DNA from 2 places in the Nocardioides sp. P4_G10 genome. Region 2 is predicted to be linked to the other one. Evidence: riboswitches for the same ligand, from Rfam matches in the RefSeq annotation. Region 2 holds a riboswitch; the other holds the start of a gene.
The links. Region 2 has a riboswitch for cyclic di-AMP ahead of AC1DP1_RS14975 (C40 family peptidase). Riboswitches for the same ligand answer to the same signal wherever they lie in the genome.
Positions count from the first base shown of each region.

Region 1 (11,770 bases), on a different contig from region 2:
ACGATGCGCATCGGGCGACCCTAGTCGTCGAAGACGTCCCAGCAGATCGCGTTGCGGCGGCGCTGGTCCTCGACCACCAGGTCGCGCACCTCGACGGGCAGCCGGTCGCGCTGCCACCGGTACTCGTCGCGACGTGCCTCCTCCTCGTGACCCGCCGGGGCGGCCGCCCCGGCGGCCTTGATGGCGTACGCCGCTGCCCCCAGGTCGTGCTCCGCGACGTGGGCGACCACCGCGGCCTGCCCGGCGGCGTACGCAGCGAAGCGCGGTGCACCCCTCAGGTCGCGAGCCGCACCCATGGCGTGCCCGCCGAGCGCGCGGGTCTGCATCATCGGCAGCTCCCCGCGCGTCCAGGCGCGGGCGGCGGCGATCGCCGCCCGCGGCCGGAGGTCGTCGGGCCGGGCGGCCTCGAAGAGCGGGAGCACGTGCTCGGCGCACTCCGCGGCCCACAGGGCGAGCCGGTGGTGGTCCTCGTCGGTCAGCGTGCCGCCGCGCCGGACGGTGACCAGGCGCGGGTCGCGCACGGCCGGCAGGATCATGGCCCGACGCTATCGCCGAGCCGGATCAGGGCGCCGTCACCAGCAGCCGCGCCACGCACCCCGCGCGTGGTCGCGGGCGTTGTCGATGGCGCGCACGTACTCGCGGTGCCGGGCGACGGGCTTGCCGCCGAAGACGTACGGCCGGGTGAAGCCGTCCCAAGCCTGACGGAACGAGAGGTCGCCGTAGCCGCCCTGGCGCTGCACGTAGCGCAGCAGCCGGCCGTAGCGGTCCTTCGCGGCCTGGGTGCGGTCGGACACGAGGTGGACGGTCGAGCCGACCGGGGCGAGCCTGCGGAGGTTGGCGGTCGCGTCGTTCGCGCCGCAGCGGCCTCGCTCGGGGGTGTCGATGCCGAGCATGCGCACGGAGACCTGCGACCCGCCGCGCAGCCGGACGTGCAGGGTGTCGCCGTCGACGACACGGACGACGTTGCCGGTCTCGCGGTAGGTCCGGGGTCCCTGCTGGGCCTGGGTCTGGTTGCTGCCGGTGTCGGCGAGCTGCTGCGGCGCGGTGTTGCCGCGACCGATGCACGGACAGGGATTGGACTCGCACGCGACACCGTCGCCGTCGTCGTCGAGGCGGTGCGGGTCGCCGCCGCCGGCGTTCAGGAAGAAGTTCTGGGCGGCGGCCTGGCTCGCGAAGTCGCCGCAGTCGCGGTCGATGACGGCAGAGGCGGGCGCCGGAGCCGAGAAGCCGAGGCCCAGGGCGACGAGGGCGAGAGCGAGCGCGCGGACGAGCTGGTGGTGCATGTGTTCCCCCACGGGATATCGGTGGTGCTGACACTGAAGGTTCACACCGAAGGGGCCGGCGCGTCGGTGGATCGGGCGAAGTCTCCTCCCGTCAGGTGAAGTACAGATCGCCGCCCCGAGAACCGCCTCTGGGGAACGAGGCGCAGGCCGGTGGGGGGCTCGCGGCTGCATCTGGTTCCCCACGCGCAGGCTACGACCCGCGCCGCGATCGTGGCGGCGCACGTGTGGGGGGAGCCCGTGGCACCATCCGTGACGTGGACGGATGCGTGTTCTGCCAGATCATCTCGGGCGAGGTGCCCGGTCACCTCGTGCTGGAGACCGACGACCTGGTGGCGTTCCTCGACACCCGGCCGGTCTTCAAGGGGCACGTCCTGCTCGTGCCGCGCACCCACCTCGAGACCCTCCCGGACCTCCCCGCGGGACAGCGCGACGGGTTTCTCGCGGCGGCCCAGCGGCTCGCGACGGCGGTCAAGGACGCCCTCGGCGCGCAGGGGTCGTTCGTGGCGATCAACAACACGGTCAGCCAGTCCGTCCCGCACCTCCACCTCCACGTGGTCCCGCGCACCAAGGGCGACGGGCTGCGCGGCTTCTTCTGGCCCCGCACCAAGTACGCCGACGGCGAGGCAGCGGCGTACGCCGATCGCCTGAGGGTGGCGCTCATCGACGGGTGAGGACGGTGGCTCAGCCGCGTCGGCCGGGGAGGGCCTCGACCTCGTGCGACACGTCGGTCGCGGTGCGGAACGCCCACGGTTCGTCGCGACGGCGCAGCGGGTTGCCAGTGGCCTTGGCCGCCAGCACGAAGGCAGCGGCGCCGACGAGGAAGCCGGCGAGCACGTCCACGAAGAAGTGCCACCCCAGGTAGACCGTCGCCACGCAGGTGAGCGCGAGGAACACCCACGCTGGGACCCGGATCGCGACGGGCAGCCTCATCTGTTCCGCCATGAGGCAGATGGTGAACATCACGGCGACGTGCAGGGACGCGAAGGCCGCGATCGTCTGCACCGTGCCGGTGTCCCAAGGCCCCGCCAACACCTCGATGCGGTCGGCGAGCAGCATCTCGCTGACCGAGGTGTTGGGGGTGTGCGGCAACGAGGCGAACCACTCGGGCGAGGAGTAGACGGGTCCGAGGGACGGCACGGTGAAGTAGAGGGCCGCGCCCAGGCACCAGTCCAGTGAGATCGCCGTGACGTACCACGCACCGGCGGGCGAGCGGCGCGTCCACACCAGCGCGATCGCCAGGCTGGCCGGCACCAGTCCGATCCACACGAGGTAGACCCCCGCCATCACCCAGTTGGCCCACGACGTCCCCAGGGTGTGGTGGAGGACGACCGCCGGGTCGTGGCCGAGCCACAGCACGCGGTCGATCCGGGCGAGCTGGGAGTCGGCCAGCCGGTCGGTGACGAACGGGACGTAGCTCTTGAGGTTGCGGAACGCGACGTAGGCGACGTACCACGTGACGAGCCCGCTCGCCGTGAAGAGGATCTGGTCGCGGTTCCACCGCTCGACGAGCACCGTCCGGAGGGCGACGCGTGCGGCCGTGCCGCCGCGCCGGACGAGCAGCACCCACCGCGCGGCGATGTCGAGCGCGACCGCCGAGGCGACGATGACCGGCAGCCGGAACCAGGTCGGCAGGGACGCCCCGTCGGGATCGCGCAGCGGGAGGTGATGGGTCCACGCGACCAGCGCTGCCAGCGCGGCCATCACGGCCGCGACCACGGCCGCCGCTCGGAACTCCCCCCGACCCATGGGTCCACCGTAGCGACCCCCGGCCGCGGTGGACCGGACCAGAGCGAGCGGTAACCTCGGCCGGACATCTCACCTCGACCTTCAGGAGTCCTCATGGGTCGCTACGACCGCCGTGTCGCCGTCATCACCGGAGCAGCCCGAGGCATCGGCTTCGGCATCGCGCAGCGCCTCGCGAGCGAGGGCGCCTCGATCGCGGTCCTCGACCTCGACGAGGCCGCCGCCCAGGAGGCTGCCGGCCGGCTCGAGCTCGCCGACGGTGCCCGCGCTGTGGGCATCGGCTGCGACGTCGTCGACGCGGCCGCCGCCGAGGCCTCCGTGCAGCGGGTGGTCGACGAGCTCGGCGGTATCCACGTGCTGGTCAACAACGCCGGCATCACGCGCGACAACCTGCTCTTCAAGATGACCGAGGAGGACTGGGACCTCGTGATGAACGTCCACCTCAAGGGCGTCTTCAACATGACCAAGGCCGCTCAGTCCCGCTTCGTGGAGCAGAAGTACGGCAAGATCCTCAACCTGTCGAGCGTCTCCGCGCTCGGCAACCGCGGCCAGGCCAACTACTCGGCGGCCAAGATGGGCGTCCAGGGCCTCACCCGCACGCTCGGCATCGAGCTCGGCCCCTTCGGCGTCACCGCCAACGCCATCGCGCCCGGGTTCATCGCCACCGAGATGACCGACGCCACCGCGCGCCGCCTCAAGATGGAGCCCGAGGAGCTGCAGCGGCTCAACGCCGAGGCGACGCCCGTGCGGCGCGTCGGGCAGCCCGAGGACATCGCGGCCGCGGCCGCGTTCCTGTGCAGCGACGAGGCGTCGTTCATCACCGGTCAGACGCTGTACGTCGACGGGGGCCGCAAGCTCGGCTGAGCGCGGTCCGGGCGTGATCCCGGCCACGCCCCACGCTCGGGGACGTGGCCGGTTTTGCGTCCCTTGGGGTCGTCTGTCACCTTGGATGGCGGTCGAGAGACCCAACCGTCCCGGACTACGCCGAGTCCTGCCCGGCCGGGACGACCCCCGAGACACACCGGGGCAGGAGTGGGGGACCCACAGGTTCCACCGCCGGTCATCGACCGGCTCGGGGCGAAGCCGCCAGCCTCCCAGCAGCACCACGGGAGCACGGTGGCAGGGCACTTTCCAGCCCTAGCCCGACAGCTCACCTCACAGGCGTGGGAAAGGAACATCCATGCCTGCGACCCCTCGTAAGGCGCGAGCCCTCGCGCTCGCCCTCGCCGGGCTCGGCATCACCGCATCGACGATGAGTGCCATGCCCGCAACCGCCGCCACTGGCGGCAGCACCTCCGACAACGCCTCCACCACGACCACCGCGAAGAAGACGCAGAGGACGGCCCCCGTCAGCGCCAAGCGTCGGGTGGCCAACCGCGTGCTCACCGCACGCGACATCGCCATGCGCCAGCGCGGCGACGCCTACGCGTACGGCGCCGCCGGCCCGGACCGCTTCGACTGCTCCGGCCTGGTGAAGTACAGCTACAGCCGCGCCGGCCTCTCGCTGCCTCGCACGTCGAGCGCCCAGGCGGGACAGGCTCGCCGCATCGCCAAGAAGGACATGCGCTCCGGCGACCTGATGTTCTTCTACGGCAGCGGCGGGGTCTACCACGCCGCGATCTTCCTGCGCTGGTCGCGCGGGCACGCCGTGATGGTGCACTCCCCGGGCTCGGGACAGCGCGTACGCGTCGCCGTCCCGTGGACGTCCGCCTGGTTCGCCGGGACCGTCCGCCGCGCCTGATCGGCGCCAGCCTCCGGGTGACAGGCCCGGATTGGTAGGTACTTCCTGCTGATCTACCCTGTGGCGCGCCTTCCCCGWTCGGGGAGGGCGCGCCTCCAGACTTTCCAGAGAACCGCCAGACCCGAGCCCCCGGCTCGACACCCCCGCTCGATCGGAGCTCCCCGTGCGTCACCGTCGCCACCTCTCGTCGCCCCGTGCGATCGTCGCCACCCTCGCGGCGGCCACGCTCCTCCTCGCCGGCTGCAGCGGCGGGGACGACGACCCCGCCCCGAGCGCCTCCGCGTCGTCCGAGCCGACCAGCTCGGAGACGACCGAGGCGCCGCCGGAGCCGACGTACTGGCCCCTGACCGGTCTCGAGCGCAAGGGCGACGCACCCCGGCACCCCGTCGTCGTCACCAAGGTCGACAACACGTCCTCCAGCGCCCCGCAGGTGGGTCTGGGCTCGGCCGACCTCGTCGTCGAGGAGCTCGTCGAGGGCGGCTACACGCGCCTCGCGGCGTTCTACTACTCCCAGGTGCCCGCTGCCATCGGCCCGGTCCGCTCGATGCGCGCCAGCGACATCGGCATCGTGCCCGACGGCGCCACAGTGGTCACCAGCGGCGCCGCTCAGGTCACGCTCAACCGCATCAAGGGCGCCGGCATCCCGTGGATCACCGAGGGCGCGGCCGGTGTCTACCGCGAGACGTCGCGCTCGGCGCCCTACAACCTCTTCGCCCGGCTCGGCGACATCTCCAAGCGCCTCAAGGCCGAGGAGGAGCCGCCCCCCTACCTCCCGTGGGGCGACGAGGCCGACCTGCCGAAGGGCGCGAAGGCCAGCACGCTCACTGCCGACTTCGGTGCCCACTCCACCAGCTGGCAGTTCCAGCAGGGCGGCTACGTCAACACCGACTCCTACGCCGCTGAGGGCGACCAGTTCCCGGCCGACTCCGTGCTCGTGCTGCGAGTACGCGTCGGCGACGCGGGCTACCGCGACCCGGCCGGCTACCCGGTCCCGGAGACCAAGTTCGAGGGCAAGGGCGCTGCGCTGCTCTTCCACGGCGGCCGTGTCGTGAAGGGCACGTGGACCAAGGACGGCCTGACCGGCGCGATCGAGCTCTCCACCAAGGGCGGCGACCTCACCGTGCCCGCCGGCCACGTGTGGGTGGAGCTCGTCCCGGCCGTCAACGGCAACGTCACGTTCGCGAAGTAGTCCCCGGCGCCAGCGCGCCGGCGCCTTCGTCGAGGAGGCGCTGGAGCCCGGCCAGGATGACGCCGATCGCCGTCTCGACCCGCAGGGCCGCGGCGGCGGGGTCGTCGCTGACGGCGACCGAGCCTCCCGCGGCCGACATGGCGCCGAAGAAGATGCGGGTGAAGGTGTCGAGCATCGCGTCGTCGAGGTGGCGTCCCTCGGCGGTCAGCACCGAACGCACGATCTCGTCGACGAGGGCGTACGTCGAGCGCTCCTCCTGCTCGCGGTAGCGCTCGTGGCCGAGCACCGAGGGACCGTCGGAGACGACGACCTGGCGGTAGGCCGGCTCCTGGACCGCCTCGAGGAAGGCCCGCATCCCGGCCTGCGCCTTGTCCCACGGGTCCGGGTGCCCCGCTGCCGCGTCGGCGATCCCCGTCGTCGCCCGGGACTGCACCCGCTCGAAGGCCGCCTCGAAGATCGCCTGCTTGCCGCTGAAGTGGTGGTAGAGCGCGCCCTTGGTGACGTCGGCGCCCGCGGCGATGGCGTCCAGCGACGTGGCGGAGTAGCCGTGCGCGGTGAAGAGGCGCTCGGCGACCTCGACGAGCGCCTGCTTGGTCGCCTCGGAGTAGCGCTGCCGCCGGGTCTCCATGGATCGCAGCCTAGGTGACCCCGGCTCGCGCGGGTGGTGTGTCGCACCGAGGGGTCGGCCATAGTGGATCCATGCAGCTCGCTTCGGGGATGTTGCTGGTGGCGACGCCGGCGCTGCAGGACCCCAACTTCGCCGACACGGTCGTGCTGCTGCTCGACGTCACGGAGGAGGGCGCCCTCGGCGTCGTCCTCAACCGCCCCTCCCAGATCCTGGTCGCCGACGTCCTCGAGCCGTGGCGCGACGTGGTCGCGGAGCCGGAGGTGCTGTTCCGCGGGGGACCGGTCGGGACGGACGGCGCCCTCGCGGTCGGCGCGCTGCGCGACCCCGGCGACCCGCCCGTCGGGTGGCGACCGGTCGCCGGGCTGCTGGGGATGGTCGACCTCGACACCCCGACCGAGCTCGTCGACGGCACCCTCCGCGCGATGCGCGTCTTCGCCGGCTATGCCGGCTGGGGCGAAGGCCAGCTCGACGGCGAGGTCGAGGAGGGCAGCTGGTACGTCGTCACCAGCGAGGCCGCCGACGCGTTCCGCGACGACCCGGGCGGCCTGTGGCGCGACGTGATGCGCCGGCAGCCCGGCATGCTCGCCTGGCACGTGAACCGCCCCGTCGATCCCGACATGAACTAGTCCTCGCGTTAGGCTTGCCCATCATGAGCACCATCGGATTCTCCCCGGGCACCCAGACGATCGAAGAGCGTCAGACCGTCCCGACGGACGAGGGTGACCACGAGCGGTTCTCGCACTACGTGCCGAAGGACAAGCTCACCGAGGCGATGGTGATGGGCACCCCCGTGATCGCGCTCTGCGGCAAGGTGTGGGTGCCTTCGCGGTCCCCTGAGAAGTACCCGGTCTGCCCGGAGTGCAAGGAGATCTGGGACTCGATGAATCCGGGCAAGTCCGGCGGCAACGGCTCTGACGGCTCGGGTCCCGAGGCGTGACGGGGCGGCCTGACGCGCCGCTGCCTCCCGCGTGGCCCGACCGGGCCGCCTGGGGCACCGCGCCCTCCCTCCGCGCCTGGCAGCAGGCGGCGGTGGACCACTACCAGTCCCGCCAGCCGCGCGACTTCCTCGCGGTCGCGACCCCCGGCGCCGGCAAGACCACCTTCGCGCTGACCGTGGCGGCCGACCTGCTCAGCCGTCGCATCGTCGACCGGATCACGGTCGTGGCGCCCACCGAGCACCTCAAGACCCAGTGGGCCGAGGCCGCGGCCCGGGCCGGCATCCCGATCGACCCGACCTACTCCGCGGGCAAGGGCCGGACGTCCGACGACTACGTCGGGATCGCGGTGACCTACGCGGGTGTCGCGGTCAACCCGCTCGCGATGCGGATCCGCACCGAGCGGTTCAAGACGCTGGTGATCCTCGACGAGATCCACCACGCCGGCGACGCGCTGTCGTGGGGCGAGGGCGTCCGCGAGTCCTTCGACCCGGCCACCCGCCGGCTCGCGCTGACGGGAACGCCGTTCCGCTCCGACATCAACCCGATCCCGTTCGTCACCTACGCCCCCGGCGACGACGGCATCCCCACCTCGTCGGCCGACTTCACCTACGGCTACGCCCACGCGCTCGCCGACCACGTGGTCCGCCCGGTGCTCTTCATGGCCTACTCCGGCGAGATGCAGTGGCGCACCCGCGCCGGCGACGAGATCGTCGCCCGGCTCGGCGAGCCGCTGACCAAGGACATGCACGCCCAGGCGCTGCGTACGGCCCTCGACCCGCGCGGGTCGTGGATCCCCGCGGTGCTGGAGGCGGCCGACCGGCGCCTCTCGGAGGTACGCCGCCACGTGCCCGACGCCGCCGGCCTGGTCATCGCCGGCGACCAGGAGACCGCCCGCGCCTACGCGGCGCTGCTGAAGAAGATCAGCGGCGAGACCCCGACCGTGGTGCTGTCGGACGAGAAGGGCTCCTCGAAGAAGATCGAGAAGTTCACCCACTCCGAGCAGCGCTGGATGGTCGCGGTCAGGATGGTGTCCGAGGGCGTCGACGTGCCGCGCCTGGCCGTCGGGGTCTGGGCGACGACGGTCTCGACGCCGCTGTTCTTCGCGCAGGCCGTCGGCCGCTTCGTGCGCGCCCGCTCGCGCGGCGAGACCGCGTCGGTGTTCCTGCCGTCGGTGCCGCACCTGCTCGAGTTCGCCTCCGACATGGAGGCGCAGCGCGACCACGTGCTGGGCCGCCGGGTCAACGACGAGGACGACATCTTCGCCGCCGAGGAGGGCCTGCTCGCCGCGGCCAACGCCGAGGACGCCGCGTCCGGCGAGCTCGAGATGTCGTGGGAGGCGCTGGGCTCCACCGCGTCGTTCGACCACGTGCTCTACGAGGGCGCGCAGTTCGGCCACTCCGGCGAGGTGATGGCCGGCTCGGAGGAGGAGATGGACTTCCTCGGGATCCCCGGCCTGCTCGAGGCCGACCAGGTGCGCGAGCTGCTGCACTCGCGGCAGAGCGAGCGCGCCCGCAAGCAGAAGGCAGACGGTGTCGGCGACCGCGTCGTCGACTCGGTGCAGGAGCTCAGCACGCACCAGCAGCTCGGCGTGCTCCGGCGCGAGCTCAACGGCCTCGTCGCCGCCTGGCACCACCGGACCGGCCAGGCCCACGGCATCACCCACAACGCGCTCCGCAAGGAGTGCGGCGGGCCGCCGGCGGCCGTCGCCAATGCCGAGCAGCTGCACGAGCGGATCAACCGGATCCGCGAGTGGGCCGTGCGCAAGACCTCCTGAGCCTGGATCCGCTGCCATAGTGGCCCTGTGCCCACCGAGACCTCGCAGACGCTCGACCGCGGACTGCGCGTCCTCCGCGTGCTGGCCGAGAGTCCCGAGGGCCTGACGGTCACCGAGCTTTCGAGCCGTCTCCAGGTCAACCGCACGGTCGTCTACCGGCTGATCAGCACCCTCGAGCAGCACGGGCTGGTCCGCCGCGACGCGCGCTCCCGGCTCTTCGTCGGGCTCGGCGTGCTGCACCTGGCCAGCGGCGTGCAGCCCCTCCTGCGCGACCTCGCCATGCCGGTGCTGCGCGGGCTCGCGGAGTCGCTGGGCTCGACCGCCCACCTCACCGTGGCGGACGGGGAGGAGGCGCTCGCACTGGCCGTCGTCGAGCCCTCGTGGACCGACTTCCACGTGTCCTACCGGGTCGGCGCCCGCCACCCGCTGACGCAGGGCGCGGCCGGCAAGGCCATCGGGCTGGTGGAGCAGGACGAGGCGGCGTACGCCGTCACGAGCGGCGAGCTGCAGACCGGCGCCCGCGGCCTGGCCGCCCCCGTGCGGGGCGTCGAGGGCCTCCGCGCCAGCGTCGGCGTCGTGACGCTCGACGGCGCCATCGACGAGGACGTCGTGGCGCCCCAGGTGATCGCCGCGGCGGCTGCCGTCGCCGAACGGCTCAGGTGACCGCCGCCCGCGCGAGCGGGACCACCCGGTAGGGGATCTGCGTGGCCAGCGCGATGACGGTCGTCGAGCGGTCGATGCCGGGCTCGGTGAGCACCAGGTCGATGACCCGCTGGAGGTCGGCGTTGGAGCGCGCGACGACGCGGGCCCACATGTCGCCGGCGCCGGTGATCGTGTAGGCCTCGAGCACCTCGGGGATGCCGGCGAGGTGGGCGGCGACGGCGTCGTGGCCGCCGCGGTCGGCCGAGCCCTGGCGGATCTCGAGGGTGAGGAAGGCGGTGACGGGATACCCGATCGCCTCGGGGGAGAGGTCCGGTCCCCACCCGGTGATCACCCCGGCCGACACGAGCTTGTCCAGCCGCGCCTGGACGGTGCCCCGGGCGATGCCGAGCCGTCGGCTCGCCTCGAGCACGCCCAGCCGCGGCTCGGTGGCGAACAGATCGATCAACCTGCCGTCGATCGCGTCCATGAGTGCCCCTCGACTGTGCAACTTGTCCGACGTTTCGACGTACTGTTGCACACGTTGCCGCAACTGGGCAGGGTTCGCCCCATGACGACTGACATCGCCTCGACCGGCGGCGCCCTGACCGTGGACGAGATGAAGGCCGACCTCTCGCTCGAGCAGCTGCGCCAGCTCGTCGGCCTCGTGGAGTACGACGCCGACGCCGACCCGTTCCCCGTGACCGGGTGGGACGCGATCTGCTTCGTGGTCGGCAACGCCACCCAGGCGGCCCACTACTACGCCTCGGCGTGGGGGATGGATCTCATCGCCTACTCCGGCCCCGAGAACGGCAACCGCGACCACAAGTCCTACGTGCTCAAGTCCGGCTCCATCAAGTTCGTCGTGAGCGGTGCCGTCGCGCCCGACAGCGACCTCATCGCCCACCACTCCCGTCACGGCGACGGTGTCGTCGACATCGCCCTCGAGGTCCCCGACGTCGACCAGTGCATCGCGCAGGCCCGCAAGGCCGGCGCGACGGTGCTCGTGGAGCCCGAGACCGTGGCCGACGAGCACGGCAAGGTCCGCGTCGCCGCCATCGCGACCTACGGCGAGACCCGCCACACGCTGGTGCAGCGCACCGTCGACGGCGAGACGTACGCCGGTCCCTACCTTCCCGGTTACGTGAACGTCGAGCCGCGCTGGGAGAAGAAGGACGGCCAGCCCAAGCGCCTGTTCCAGGCCCTCGACCACATCGTCGGCAACGTCGAGCTCGGCCGGATGGACGAGTGGGTCACCTTCTACAACAAGGTGATGGGCTTCGTGAACATGGCCGAGTTCATCGGTGACGACATCGCCACCGACTACTCCGCGCTGATGTCGAAGGTCGTCGCCAACGGCAACCACCGCGTGAAGTTCCCGCTCAACGAGCCCGCGATCGCGAAGAAGAAGTCGCAGATCGACGAGTACCTCGAGTTCTACAACGGCCCCGGCGCCCAGCACCTCGCCGTGGCGACCGGCGACATCCTCGCCAGCGTCGACGCGCTCCGCGCCAACGGCGTCGAGTTCCTCAACACGCCCGACTCCTACTACTCGGACCCTGAGCTGCGCGCCCGCATCGGCGAGGTGCGCGTCCCGATCGAGGAGTTGCAGAAGCGCGGCATCCTCGTCGACCGCGATGAGGACGGCTACCTCCTCCAGATCTTCACCAAGCCCCTCGGCGACCGGCCCACCGTGTTCTTCGAGCTCATCGAGCGCCACGGCTCCCTCGGCTTCGGCAAGGGCAACTTCAAGGCACTGTTCGAGGCCATCGAGCGCGAGCAGGACGCCCGCGGCAACCTGTGACGTGACGCCAGGCTGACGGCCACCCGAGCGG
Region 1 is NZ_JBFUJV010000001.1:290,220-301,989, reverse strand. Features, by position in the region: gene AC1DP1_RS01475 (ABC transporter substrate-binding protein) at 1-11, opposite strand, end outside; gene AC1DP1_RS01470 (putative immunity protein) at 21-536, opposite strand; gene AC1DP1_RS01465 (excalibur calcium-binding domain-containing protein) at 573-1,283, opposite strand; gene AC1DP1_RS01460 (HIT family protein) at 1,538-1,954, shown strand; gene AC1DP1_RS01455 (phosphatase PAP2 family protein) at 1,965-3,029, opposite strand; gene AC1DP1_RS01450 (SDR family NAD(P)-dependent oxidoreductase) at 3,123-3,890, shown strand; cyclic di-AMP (ydaO/yuaA leader) riboswitch at 3,999-4,205, shown strand; gene AC1DP1_RS01445 (C40 family peptidase) at 4,207-4,767, shown strand; gene AC1DP1_RS01440 (DUF3048 domain-containing protein) at 4,931-5,956, shown strand; gene AC1DP1_RS01435 (TetR/AcrR family transcriptional regulator) at 5,940-6,584, opposite strand; gene AC1DP1_RS01430 (YqgE/AlgH family protein) at 6,656-7,210, shown strand; gene AC1DP1_RS01425 (DUF3039 domain-containing protein) at 7,234-7,521, shown strand; gene AC1DP1_RS01420 (DEAD/DEAH box helicase) at 7,518-9,296, shown strand; gene AC1DP1_RS01415 (IclR family transcriptional regulator) at 9,324-9,959, shown strand; gene AC1DP1_RS01410 (Lrp/AsnC family transcriptional regulator) at 9,952-10,425, opposite strand; gene hppD (4-hydroxyphenylpyruvate dioxygenase) at 10,507-11,739, shown strand.
Region 1: another riboswitch for cyclic di-AMP. It lies ahead of AC1DP1_RS01445 (C40 family peptidase); the one in region 2 lies ahead of AC1DP1_RS14975 (C40 family peptidase).

Region 2 (11,770 bases):
TTCATCACCGAGTGGCAGCCACCGTCGTTCCGGTCACCCGGTCCAGCAGCCGCCGCCCTCATGGTGGCCGTCGTCGTCACGGCATGGGCGCGGTCGCCGCGGAGGGTCCCCTGGGTACACATCGCGCTCCTCGCGCTTGCCGGCGGATGGATCCTGCTGGCGACCCGCACCGTGGCGCTGGGTGCCCTGATCGCGTGTCCGTTGGTTGCGGCGACCTTGCAGGACCTGATGGCACGCGAGCACCGCTTGCCCAACCGCCGCGAGACCTGGTCCCTGGGAGTGGTTGCCGGCGTCATTGCCTGCATGTCTGCGGTCGCCGTCCCCAGCACTGCAGCGAACCCGGAAGGTGTACCTTCTGCCCTCGCGCAGGAATTGGACGACCTGCCGGCAGGCGCTGTTGTCCTCAACGCCTACGAGCTGGGCGGTTGGCTCCGGTGGAAGCATCCCGATCTCGAGCCCGTCGTCGACGGGATGTCCGAGGCGTACTCCGTCGAGCACCTGCAGGGCTTCGGACGTGTGCAGGCGATGGCTGCCGGCTGGGAGACGACGTTCGATGAATGGAACCCGGCCGCAGCCCTCGTGCTCGACCGGTCCCCCTTGGCGACGGCCTTGGCAGAGCGGCGGGGATGGACCGAGGTCGCCCATGACGAGGGCTACGTGCTGCTCGAGCCACCTCACTGATCCGACCCGCTGATCAGCGCCCGGAGAGCAATCGGAGCCTCGCGCGCCAGAGCGGGGCGAGCGCCAGGACCGGCAGCCCCGAACGTCGAAGCACGACCTCGACCGGCGTCCCCCGAGCGGCAGCGGCGTACACCGCCACCAGGTCCCGCTCCCCCAGCCTCTCGGCGATGATCCGACACGCGAGCCACGCCTCCTCGTAGCGGGCCTGCAGGTCGTGCGCGCGGGTGTCGAAGTCCGCCGCGGTCGGGAGTGCGTCCGGTACGCCGTCGCGCCTGGCCGCCGCGACTGCCCGTCCCAGGGTGACGCGGTCCGGCAGTCGCGTCCCACGGAGCGCGACGTAGTCAGCGAAGCCCTCGAGCAGCCACGGCTCGACCGGTTTCCGCACCGCATCGGTCGCGACATGGACCAGCTCGTGGCTCATGACCACCTGCGCGCCCACGCGGCGCAGCCCGTCAGTGAGGTCGGGGTTCACGAACACGTGGACGGGCCCGTCACCGTCCGAGGCTCGCCCGACCGGAGCGGTCACCGCAGCGATCCCGGCGTAGGTCCCGGGTCGCACGCCCAGGGTCTCGTCGAGCGCGGCTGCGGTGGCGGGCACCTCCACCACGACGGGCGAGCTCCATTCCGGCAGGACGCGCCGTACGACGTCGATGCCACGCGCCGCTCGTGCGGCCGTGGCCTCGGCGACGCTCGAGGGCCCGTCCGCCATCACCAGGACGTCGCCCGACCGGGTGACCGACAGGCGGCCATGGAGCCACAGCGGAAGGCGAGTTCCCGCTGCGTCGGACGGCGCGAACTCCACGATGCCCAGTCCCCCGCCACTCGGCGCGAAGCTCACGACCACGTCGCTGCGCGCCGGCGCCGCGTCGAAGCCGCGCACGCGCCAGGTCAGCTCGGCCACGCCGCTCCACGAGCCGTCCGGGGCGACGGCGCCCAGCTGGTCGACATAGCGTGCGTCCACGCCCGCGAGGTCGAGCGAGCGGACGTTGGCCGCGATGCCCGACAGCAGCTCGTCCGCGGCCGGCACCTGAGGGGGCGCCAGCTGCGCCAGGGCCTGCCCGTCACGTGCCTCGACGGCCTCGACGAACGCAGTCAGCGCGGCCGTAGCCTCCGCGGGACTCGCCCGCGGCGCCTCGGTCGGCTGAGGAAGCGCCACCTCTTGCCGGCCGTCCCGGGTGAGGACGACGACCAGGACGACCACCAGGACGACCCCGAGGAACAGCGAAAGGCCGGCCGCCCACAGGAGTGGACGACCGGCCTTCGATGTCTGCTGGTCAGCCAGGGCGGACCGCGCCGACGAAGGGCATCGAGTAGAGGCCCGAGACGGCGACGCCGGTGCCGGGGTTGGCAGCGTGGACGATCATGCCGTTGCCGATGTACATGCCGACGTGGCTGATCGGGCTGTAGTAGAAGACCAGGTCGCCGGGCTGCAGGTCGCTGGCGGCGATGCGCGGACCGGAGCTGAACTGGGCGCTGGACGAGTGCGGGAGCGACACGCCGGCCTGGGCCCAGGCGCGCATGGTCAGGCCGCTGCAGTCGAAGGCGTTCTCACCCATCGCGCCGTAGACGTAGGCGTCGCCCACCTGTGCCATCGCATACTGCACGGCCGCGGCGGCACGGCCGGACGCGGGGACGGAGACCGAGCTGGGCGCGCGGGTGGTGGTGCCGCGCGAGGCGAGCACGCGCTCGCGCTCCTCGGCCTCGAGGTCGGCGAGCAGGTCCTTGGCCTCGGCCAGCTTGTCGTCGACCGTGTCCTTCTCGGCGCTCAGCTGCTCGGTGATCTCAGCGATCTCCTTGGTGCGGGACGCGGTGGCCTCGCGACGGATCTCGAGGGCCTCGAGCTCGGTGTCGTAGTCGGAGAGCAGCGAGGCCTGGAGGTCGTTGAACGACGACATCGTCGAGAGCGAGTCGAGGAACGCTCCCGGGTCGTCGGAGACGACGATCTGACCGACGGTCGAGATGCCCTCTCCCTCGAGCTGGCGCACGACGGCGTCGGAGACCTGGTCGCGCACGGCGCCGAGGCGCTCGTCCTGGCGATCCTGGTCGGCCTTCAGACCGTCGAGGTCGCTTCGCAGGTCGGCGAGGTCGAGCTTGGCGTCGTGGAGGCGCTCTTGCGCCGCCTCGGCCTCGTGGTAGAGGCGGTCGACGCGAACCTTGACGTCCTTGATGTCGGGGTCGGCCTGCGCGGGGGTTGCAGGCACGAAAGCGATGGCAGCGATCGCGGAGAGACCAAGAACGGTCGCGCCAACTCGCTTGCGGGTGTGAGCCACGAGCGGGGGAACTCCTCGGGGTGTCGTACGCCTACCAGGTGAGCTGACGGGTTCGGCACGACTGGCCTACTCCTGCTCCTCGTGCCGCTCGCGCAGCACGCCTCGCAGGCGATTCACCCCAGGGGGAAGTGTGGTTCCCCGGCTCGTCGACCACGGGTGATGCGGGGGTGTGGTCCACGACTCGGCGCGACGTCCGCGCGGGCCTGGTGACCCACTGCCACGGACGTCAGCCCACACCTTAGACCGCTCGTCCGGGCCTCGCCAATCTTCGCCACGACCGATGGGACTTTTCTTCAGGAAGGGTTCCTCAACGCACCGCCACGACAGATGGACGATCGCTCCGGTGACGAAGAGGACGATCGTCCAGGCGACCAGCTTCTGGCCGGGAGGGGCAAGGCTGGCCAGCGCGAAGAGCGGATAGTGCCAGAGGTAGAGCCCGTAGGACCGCCGCCCGAGGAGCACCAACGGGGATGACGCCAAGAACGTGGCTCCACCCGCGGCCACATGCATGAGAACGAGCGCCGTCAGCAGTGGAACGAAGGTCGTGACCGCGAGCATCTCCCACGCCAGCCCGGCGAGTGACATGGCGGCCAGGGCCGCCACGACGACGACCGACGTGCCGGCCCACCAGCACGTAGGCCCTCGACGCCAGAGATGCACCGCTGCCAGGCACCCGATCAGAAGTCCGTCGACGCGCATGTCGGTGCCGTAGTTGACGTGGAGGAACCCCGAGCCGTCGTCCCACAGGACCAAGCGTCCGAGGACGCTGACGAGGGCGAGCGTCACCACGCACGGCACCAGCCACCGTCCGCGCGCGCATCGGAGCAGAGCCATGAGGAGGAACGGCCACGCGAGGTAGAACTGCTCCTCGACGGCGAGCGACCAGGTGTGGAGGATCACCGTGTCCCGGGCTGCCATGGCGCCCGTGTAGTTGCTCACGTAGAACACCGCACCGAGGATGTCGCGCATACCGGGAACCACCGGGCTCTCGGAGACGACCCCGAGCGCAGCCATCGCCGCCAGGAAGAGGGCTAGCGCAGGAGCGAGCCGCCTCGCCCTCCTGGCGAAGAAACGACGCAGCCTCACGTTTCCATGATCCTCGATGTCCTGGAGCAGCAGTCCGGTGATGAGGAAGCCGCTGAGGGTGAAGAACACCGTGACGCCGACGGTGCCCGCCGCGTGGAGGACGCCGACCTGGGTGTGCGCCAGCATCACCAGGACGATGGCGAGGCCACGTAGGCCGTCGAGGCTCGGCAGGTGCGTCAGCCGCCAACGCTCGCCCGTCGTGTCCACGCCGGCCATCCTCGCCGACATCAGTCCGGCGCGAAGCGGCTTGACCGGATTGGTCAGGCGGACTCGACCACAGGTCCGCTCACCGGCTCCACGAGCCGTAGGGGCGGCACCAGGCCACCTGAGGCCAGCACGTCGAGCGCCGCCATCTCGTCGTCATCAATGGTCAGCTCGGGTGGTGGGCCGAGGAGCACCGTCACCACGCAGTCGTGGCAGTGCAGCCCACGCACCACGCAGGTGTCGCAATCGATCCGTGTCGTCATGTCCCGAACGGTGACAGGGGCCACCGACAACGCCTCCGCGGCGTGTCGCGCGCCGGCGTGTCGGGCTAACCGGCGATCACGCCGAGCAGCGCCGCCACGGGAACGGTTCTCGCTCCGTCACGTGCCACGTCGCGCGCGACTGCCTGGTCTCCGGTCACCACGACGACCACCCGCCCACGAGGCTCGGCTGCCACCAGCTGGCGGATCACGTCGTCGGCGATGACGCCCTCCGGGCTGAACACCACGCGGACGCCGCGGGGCGCCGGCATCGCCGTGCGCACCGTGGACTCCGCTGCGTCGAACACCACGGTCGTCTCCGCCCCCGTCCTCGCCACCAGCGGCCCCAGCGCAGCGACCAGTCGGCTGCGCTGTGCCTCGAGGCTCGCGCTGGGCCAGCGTTGCTTGGTGACGTTGTAACCGTCGATCACGAGTCGGGCCCGCGGCAGCGCGAGGGTCTGCTCGAGCAGCGCGGGTGTGGCCGGCGCGCTGGAGGAGGGCGCCGCCTCCACGCCTGCCAGGGCGGCCTCGACGGCATCGCCGGGAGCGCCGCTGACAGCGGGGAGGGCGAGCTCGCGCCGCAGCCCCGTCGCGGCGTCGACGACCGCGTCGAGCAGGAGCCGCGCCCGGATGCTCGCGGCGTCGCGCTCGGACCGCGTCTCGCGTCGGCTGGCGGCGAGGCCGGCCTCGGCCTCCTCCAGCTGGGCGCGCAGTCGTCGTACGTCTGCCTCGGCGGTGCGGGTCGCAGACGCTGCAGCAGCCAGGGCCTCGTCCCGGGCGGCGTGGGCCTCGTCCCTCGCCTGCTCGGCGGCACGCAGCACACCGCGTGCCTCGCCCAGCCTCTGGCGCAGCACCTTGTGGTCGGCCTTCGCGCGCTCGAGCTCCTCGCGGTGCTCCGCGCGTACGGCACCGAGCTCGGCCTGCAGCGCTGCCACCTGCGCGGTCAGGCGGGCGTGCTCGGCGTGGGCCTGCTCGTCGCGCTCCTCGTGCTCGCCCAGGGAGCCGGCGACCTCCGCGACGACGGACTCCCAGCCCTCGTCCCTGGCCAGCCACGCGCGCGCGGCGGTGTCGACCGGGTCGTCCGCAGAGGCCGGTACGACCGCGACCTGCACCGCCGCGTGCTCGCGGAACGCGGCGTCATCGAGGGCGGCCCAGATCGCCGACCCGCCGAGCCGGGCACGGCGCGCCGGCGCGAAGCCGGCGACCTTGCGGAGGGACGGCGGCACCGGTGCGACCGACGGCAGGACCGCCGAGACCAGTGCGACCACCCGCAGGCGCAGCCGCTCCGGGAGGGCCGCTGGGTCGGTCACCGACGTCCCGTCATCCGGCGGCCGGGTCGGCGGACGTGTCCGCCGAGGCGCGATCCACGACCTCGATGGCGTCGTTGCGTCCGCACCAGCGGCAGGAGACCGACTCGACCGCCTCAGAACGCACCGTCTCCTCCTCGACCTGGTGCTCGCCCGCGAGGTCGAAGTGCCAGTACTCCGTCGTACGACGGGTGCGGGTGACGTCGAAGCGGGTGAGGTTGCCGCAGCCGGCACAACGCCACCGCTCGCCGTCGCCGGGAACGCGGAGGTCGCTGGTCTGCTCGGGCACGGAGGTCTCCTCGGTCGTCGGTGGCCGCCCCTGGTGGGCGGGCGCGGTCAGCGTAGTCCGCGCGCCGCGGCCCCGATGTCGGATCCCACGTCTAGCGTCGTCGGACATGAGCACCACCGCCCACCGTCCGACGCGGGAGAGGTCCCGCTGGGAGGCGCAGCGCAGCTTCGACGAGCTCGGGCGGCCGCTGCGGGACCTGACCTTCTGCGTGGTCGACCTCGAGACGACGGGCGGTTCCGCTGCGGCCGGGTCGATGATCACGGAGATCGGCGCGGTGAAGGTCCGGGGCGGCGAGGTGCTCGGCGAGTTCCAGACGCTGGTCGACCCGCACACGGAGATCCCGGCGTTCATCGCGGTGCTGACCGGCATCAGCAACTCCATGGTCCGCGACGCCCCACCGATCGAGACCGCGTTGCCCGCGTTCCTGGACTTCGCGGCCGGGTGCGTCCTCGTCGCGCACAACGCACCGTTCGACGTCGGGTTCCTCCAGCACTTCGCGCGCGAGCAGGGACGCCCGTGGCCGAAGTTCGAGGTGCTCGACACGGCGAAGCTCGCACGGCGCGTGATCACCCGCGACGAAGCCCCCAACTGCAAGCTGTCGTCGCTGGCCAAGGTGTTCAGCTCGACCACGACGCCCAACCACCGTGCGCTCTCGGACGCCCGGGCCACGGTGGACGTCCTGCACGGCCTGATGGAACGGCTCGGCGGCCTCGGCGTCCACACCCTCGAGGAGCTCCAGACGTTCTCGGCCAGGGTCAGCACCGCCCAGCGCCGCAAGCGTCACCTCGCCGAGGGCCTGCCCCACTCCCCCGGCGTCTACCTCTTCCGCGACGACCGGGCGCGCGTCCTCTACGTCGGGACCTCGAAGGACCTCCGCACCCGCGTGCGCACCTACTTCACGTCCTCGGAGACCCGGACCCGGATGGGCGAGATGGTCGGCCTCGCGGAGTCCGTGACGGGCATCGAGTGCGCGACGCCGCTCGAGGCCGAGGTGCGGGAGCTGCGGCTGATCGCTGAGCACAAGCCGAAGTACAACCGCCGTTCCCGCTTCCCCGAGAAGGTGCACTTCCTCAAGCTCACCCGCGAAGCCTGGCCGCGTCTCTCCCTCGTGCGCAAGGTGCTCGACGACGACGCGGACTACCTCGGTCCGTTCTCCTCGAAGAAGACGGCCGAGAAGTGCCTGGCCGCCCTCCACGAGACCTTCCCCGTCCGGCAGTGCAGCGGACGGCTTCCCCTGACGCCCTCCCGGTCGGCCTGCGTCCTCGCCGAGATGGGACGGTGCCTGTCTCCTTGCGACGGCTCCACCGACGCCTCGACCTACGCAGCGATCGTCCGTCAGCTGCGCGACACGCTGCTGCGCAGCCCCCACGAGGTCGTCGAGGCCATCAACCAGCGCATGACCGCACTGGCCGATCGCGAGCGCTTCGAGGAGGCCGGCATCCACCGTGACCGTCTGGCCACCTTCGTCCGCGCCGCCGCCCGCACCCAGCGGCTGTCGGCGCTCACCCGCTGCCAGGAGATCGTCGCCGCCCGGCGGGAGGACAGCGGCCGCTGGTCGGTGCACGTCGTGCGCCACGGACGCCTTGCCGCAGCCGGCGTGATCCCGCCGGGTGCCGACGCCCACCAGTACGTCCGCGAGCTCACCGCGAGCGCGGAGACCGTCAGCGGGGCGCCCGGTCCGGTGCCGGCCGCGACCGCCGAGGAGTCGGAGAAGATCCTGCGCTGGCTGGAGTCACCGGGCGTGCGCCTCGTCGACGTCGACGGCGAGTGGGTCTGCCCCCTCGGCGGCGCAGCGCGCCACCTCGCGGTCTACGACGCGGCCAACGAGTCCCGTCTCTCGCTGGTGCCGTTCGACGAGCAGCGCCTGCCGTCACCGGTGCACCGGCCGCACCGATGACCGGTCGGACCGACGTCCCGGCCGTCCCAGGCCCGAAGTTGACCACAGGTCCCTCGAGGCGACGGGTCCACGAGGAGACAGCTGCTGCAGTCGCTCACCCCGAGGCGGTCACGACGAGCAGTCCGTCCACGCAGTCGTACCGGTCGACAGTGGCAGTCGTGGAACGCGCACTGACGACGACGGGCTCGCGCGCCGTACGCAGCGCCGCGCACTCGTCCGCAAGGCTCGGCCGATCGTCGATGACCGCCTCACCACGGAGGATCGAGAGGAGGGTTCGCGTCACGGCCGACTCCGTCGGAGTATCCAGCCAGACGCCGTGGGCCTCGACCGAGCCAGGCGCAACCGCTGCCCGGATCACCCGCGACGAGTCGACCGTGGACCACCAACCGAGCTGTGACCCTAGCGGAGTCACGAGGCCCCACAGGACGAACGCAGTCGCGGCCAAGGTGAGGGTTGCTCCTGCGAGGCGCACGGGGAGCACCCGCACAGCGGCAGCCCTGCTCATCATCACCGAACAGGGCGCGATGAGGATGATCCCGATCACGGCCGAGTGCCACAGGAGCTTCGTGGGGTAGTAGGCCTCCAAGGGGATCGAGAACGCAACTGCGATCCCGATGGCCACGAGAGTCGGGCCTGCCAGCACAGTGCAGGCGGCGACCGCAGACGTACGCGTCAAACGTGGGAGCACGCTCATCCCAGCGACGAGGGACAGACCCAGGCTCAGCCACGGAGGCGATCCGACAACACCGTGGAGGGACGCGTGCCCGGCACCGAAACCGGTGACAACGGCAACGACAGGCGGAAAGCACGCCACCGCGCCGGCAGCTGCCAGCAGGAGCACCTTGACGCTGGTTGCCGGATCGGGTTCCCGGCTGCGCCACATCAGGATCAGGGCAGGGAGGACGACAGCCGGCAGAAGGAGCTGCCACGTGTGCGCCATGAGCACGACCGAGCTCGTGAGGACCAACGCCCTTCGAACGGATGACCCGCGTTCGATGACGCACTCGCGAGCGAGCACAGCGAGGACGACAGCCGCGAGGACGGAGGTCTGGAAGCCCAGCGCCATCGTGTCGGCCATGAACCGCGGGGTGGAGACGACGAAGCCCGCGATGAGCGCAGATGCCATCACCTGGCGCCCCGAAAGCCCCACACCTCGTGCGATTGCAGCGGCGGCGCTGCTCGTGGCAAGGACGAGGACGGCGAAGAGGACCCACGTCGCCATCGCGTTCATCGCGAGGAAGCCCGGAAGCGAGTCGGCAGTCACGTCGCCGTCGAAGTTGAGCCACCCGATGGCGAGCAGGGCGTGCCACGCGCGTGGGTAGGGGTTCTCCGAGTAGTCGAGGGCTCCGTTGCCGACGATGTCCGCCACGTAGGCGAGATGGCGGACGTTGTCGCCGCCGAGGAACCACTCGACGCGACTCTCGCGCGCCACCACCAGCGACGCTGCGCCCACCACCAGCACCCAGCCGAACGGCGCGAAGCAGAGCCATGCACGCTCGGGAGCGCTGTGCGGCAGGAGGTAGCGCATCGCCACGACCACGCTCGACAGGAACAAGAGGATCAGCGCAGGCGCCACTGCAGGCGCCCGTAGCGGGGCCTGACCCAACCAGCTGATCCCCATCGCGGCGACCGTCGTCGCCGACGTGCCGACCACGAGGGCGACGGGCAGCTCTTCCAACAGCGCTTGGAGCGTGACGCGTCCGCCCTTTCGGCCCTGCCCCGCGATCACGCGTCGACCGAGGCGCGGGACGGCGCCGCCTGGTCGCCGTCCGGGACTGCGTCCTTCCCGTGGGACAGGAGACGCGGGATGGCGGCCAGCACTGCGGGAGCAGCCGGCGTGTTCAGGACCGGGAACGATATGAGCACGGCCACGGGGACGAGCCAGGCCCTGCCTGTCCGTCCCGCCACCACGGCGACGAGCACCGCGCAGGCCAGCTGCGCGAAGAGCCACGGCTTGCCCTCACCGTGGGTCGTCATGAAGGTGACCCACTCGACCCAGTGCCGGGGCGCGACCACGAACGATAGTGCCGAGATGAGGATGGTGGCTGCCATGGCCACGGCGACCTGGCGCCACTGACGGGCGGCGGCGAAGTAGAGGACACCGACTCCCGGAGTGACTTTGGTGAGTACCAGGAAGCTCCAAAATGCCGGGCGCGCGAGGCCGAGGACGATCGCACCCGCCATGAAGATGTAGATGTTCCCGATGATCAGCTCAGGCATGCACAGCGCGATGACGCAGAGTCTCCACGGCATGCGAAGGGGCTTCACGAGCCAGATGAGAACCGCGGCTTCGGCTCCGATCCAGAGGCCGTAGAAGACCCAGAACGAAAGACCGGTCAGAGGCGAGATGACCTGCGCAAAGACGGGGGCGTAGAGATATGCGTCCTTGGTGGCGGGCGCCTGGTTGTAGAGGTCCGTGGCCTGCCCTGCCAACCAGTACGCGTGTGTGTCGGTCCCGAAGTCGACGAAGAAGCACAGCTTGATGAAGAACCCCCACAACACAACAGCGAGCAGCCACGGGGCAGCTGCCGTGACGAGCGGGTATCGCTGACCGAGAACTGGGGACACCCGCACATCTTCCAGCAACGGGCGGCCTCAGGCGGCCGAACCGTCAAACTCAGTCGAGCCCGATGCTGAAGGCCGACTCGAGGTCGTGCCGGGAGTAGGTGCGAAAGGCGATGTGGGTCTCGGTCTCCGTGACGCCCTCGACCTTGTTGAGCCGGTCGGCGACGACGGATGCAACGTCCTCGTGCTCCCGCACCCGCACGAGCGCGATGAGGTCGATCGTGCCGGTCACCGAGTAGACCTCGCTCACCCCGTCCAGCGACGCGATCGCCTCCGCGACTTCCGGGATGCGCGCGACGTCGGCCTTCACGAAGACGATGGCGGTGATCATGGGTTCACCGTAGCGCCCGCACTCATGTCGACCGATCAGGCGGAGCCGCTAGTCATTTGTGACTAGTGGGACCCCATTCTCGTACTCCAGGCGTCCGGGCGACCTAGCGTGACGGCGTCTGAGCCACGCCACGAGGGGACCTCCGGGGATGTCACGAACGCTTGTCGGATCATTCGCGCGCGCCGCGGCCATAGCAGGCCTGTGTCTGGGGATCGCCTTGACCCCGACGACAGCCAGTGCCGCGCCCGCGGCTCCGTCGGGCCTCGAGGCGTCCGAAGCAATCATCCCGACCCTCAGCTGGGACCACGTCCAGGGCGCCACGCAGTACGTCGTGGAGCTCAGCCGGACCCCCGATGTGGCGCAGCGATTCGTGAGCGCTACGACGGTCAACCGGCGCTACGTGCCTGTCCAGCCCTTGCCGTGGTCCGCCGAGTCGGCAACCACTCTCTACTGGCGGGTCGCGGCCAAGGACTCGGTCCAGGGTGACTTCTCGTCGTGGACCCCGATCTCGCGCCTCAAGGGCTACGACGCGCCTGCGATCACTTCGCCCGCTCCCGGCAAGACGTTCACCCAGCCGGGTGACCCTGCGACCCTGACCTGGGACCCGGTCCCGGGCGCACAGGACTACCAGGTGGAGATCAGCCAGGACAGCAGCTTCACGGACCCCAACCTCAAGACGACCGCAACGACGACGTCGACGAGCTATGTGGTCGCGAACCCGCAGGTCGACACGACGTACTGGTTCAAGGTCCGCGCGCGCATCTCCTCCGCCACGGGTGGAGCCACCTTCTCCGACTTCTCGACCGCTCGCAGCTACTCGGTCAGTGCACTGCCGGCCGCGGAGCGCGTGCCCGCGGAGCCTGGCCAGACCCCGGCCGAG
Region 2 is NZ_JBFUJV010000014.1:49,772-61,541, forward strand. Features, by position in the region: gene AC1DP1_RS14965 (hypothetical protein) at 1-681, shown strand, start outside; gene AC1DP1_RS14970 (hypothetical protein) at 695-1,882, opposite strand; gene AC1DP1_RS14975 (C40 family peptidase) at 1,956-2,882, opposite strand; cyclic di-AMP (ydaO/yuaA leader) riboswitch at 2,982-3,116, opposite strand; partial or broken gene AC1DP1_RS14980 (acyltransferase family protein) at 3,333-4,265, opposite strand; gene AC1DP1_RS14985 (hypothetical protein) at 4,298-4,504, opposite strand; gene AC1DP1_RS14990 (NYN domain-containing protein) at 4,570-5,811, opposite strand; gene AC1DP1_RS14995 (hypothetical protein) at 5,822-6,097, opposite strand; gene AC1DP1_RS15000 (DEDD exonuclease domain-containing protein) at 6,204-7,994, shown strand; gene AC1DP1_RS15005 (hypothetical protein) at 8,089-9,672, opposite strand; gene AC1DP1_RS15010 (glycosyltransferase family 87 protein) at 9,720-10,580, opposite strand; gene AC1DP1_RS15015 (Lrp/AsnC family transcriptional regulator) at 10,612-10,890, opposite strand; gene AC1DP1_RS15020 (hypothetical protein) at 11,108-11,770, shown strand, end outside.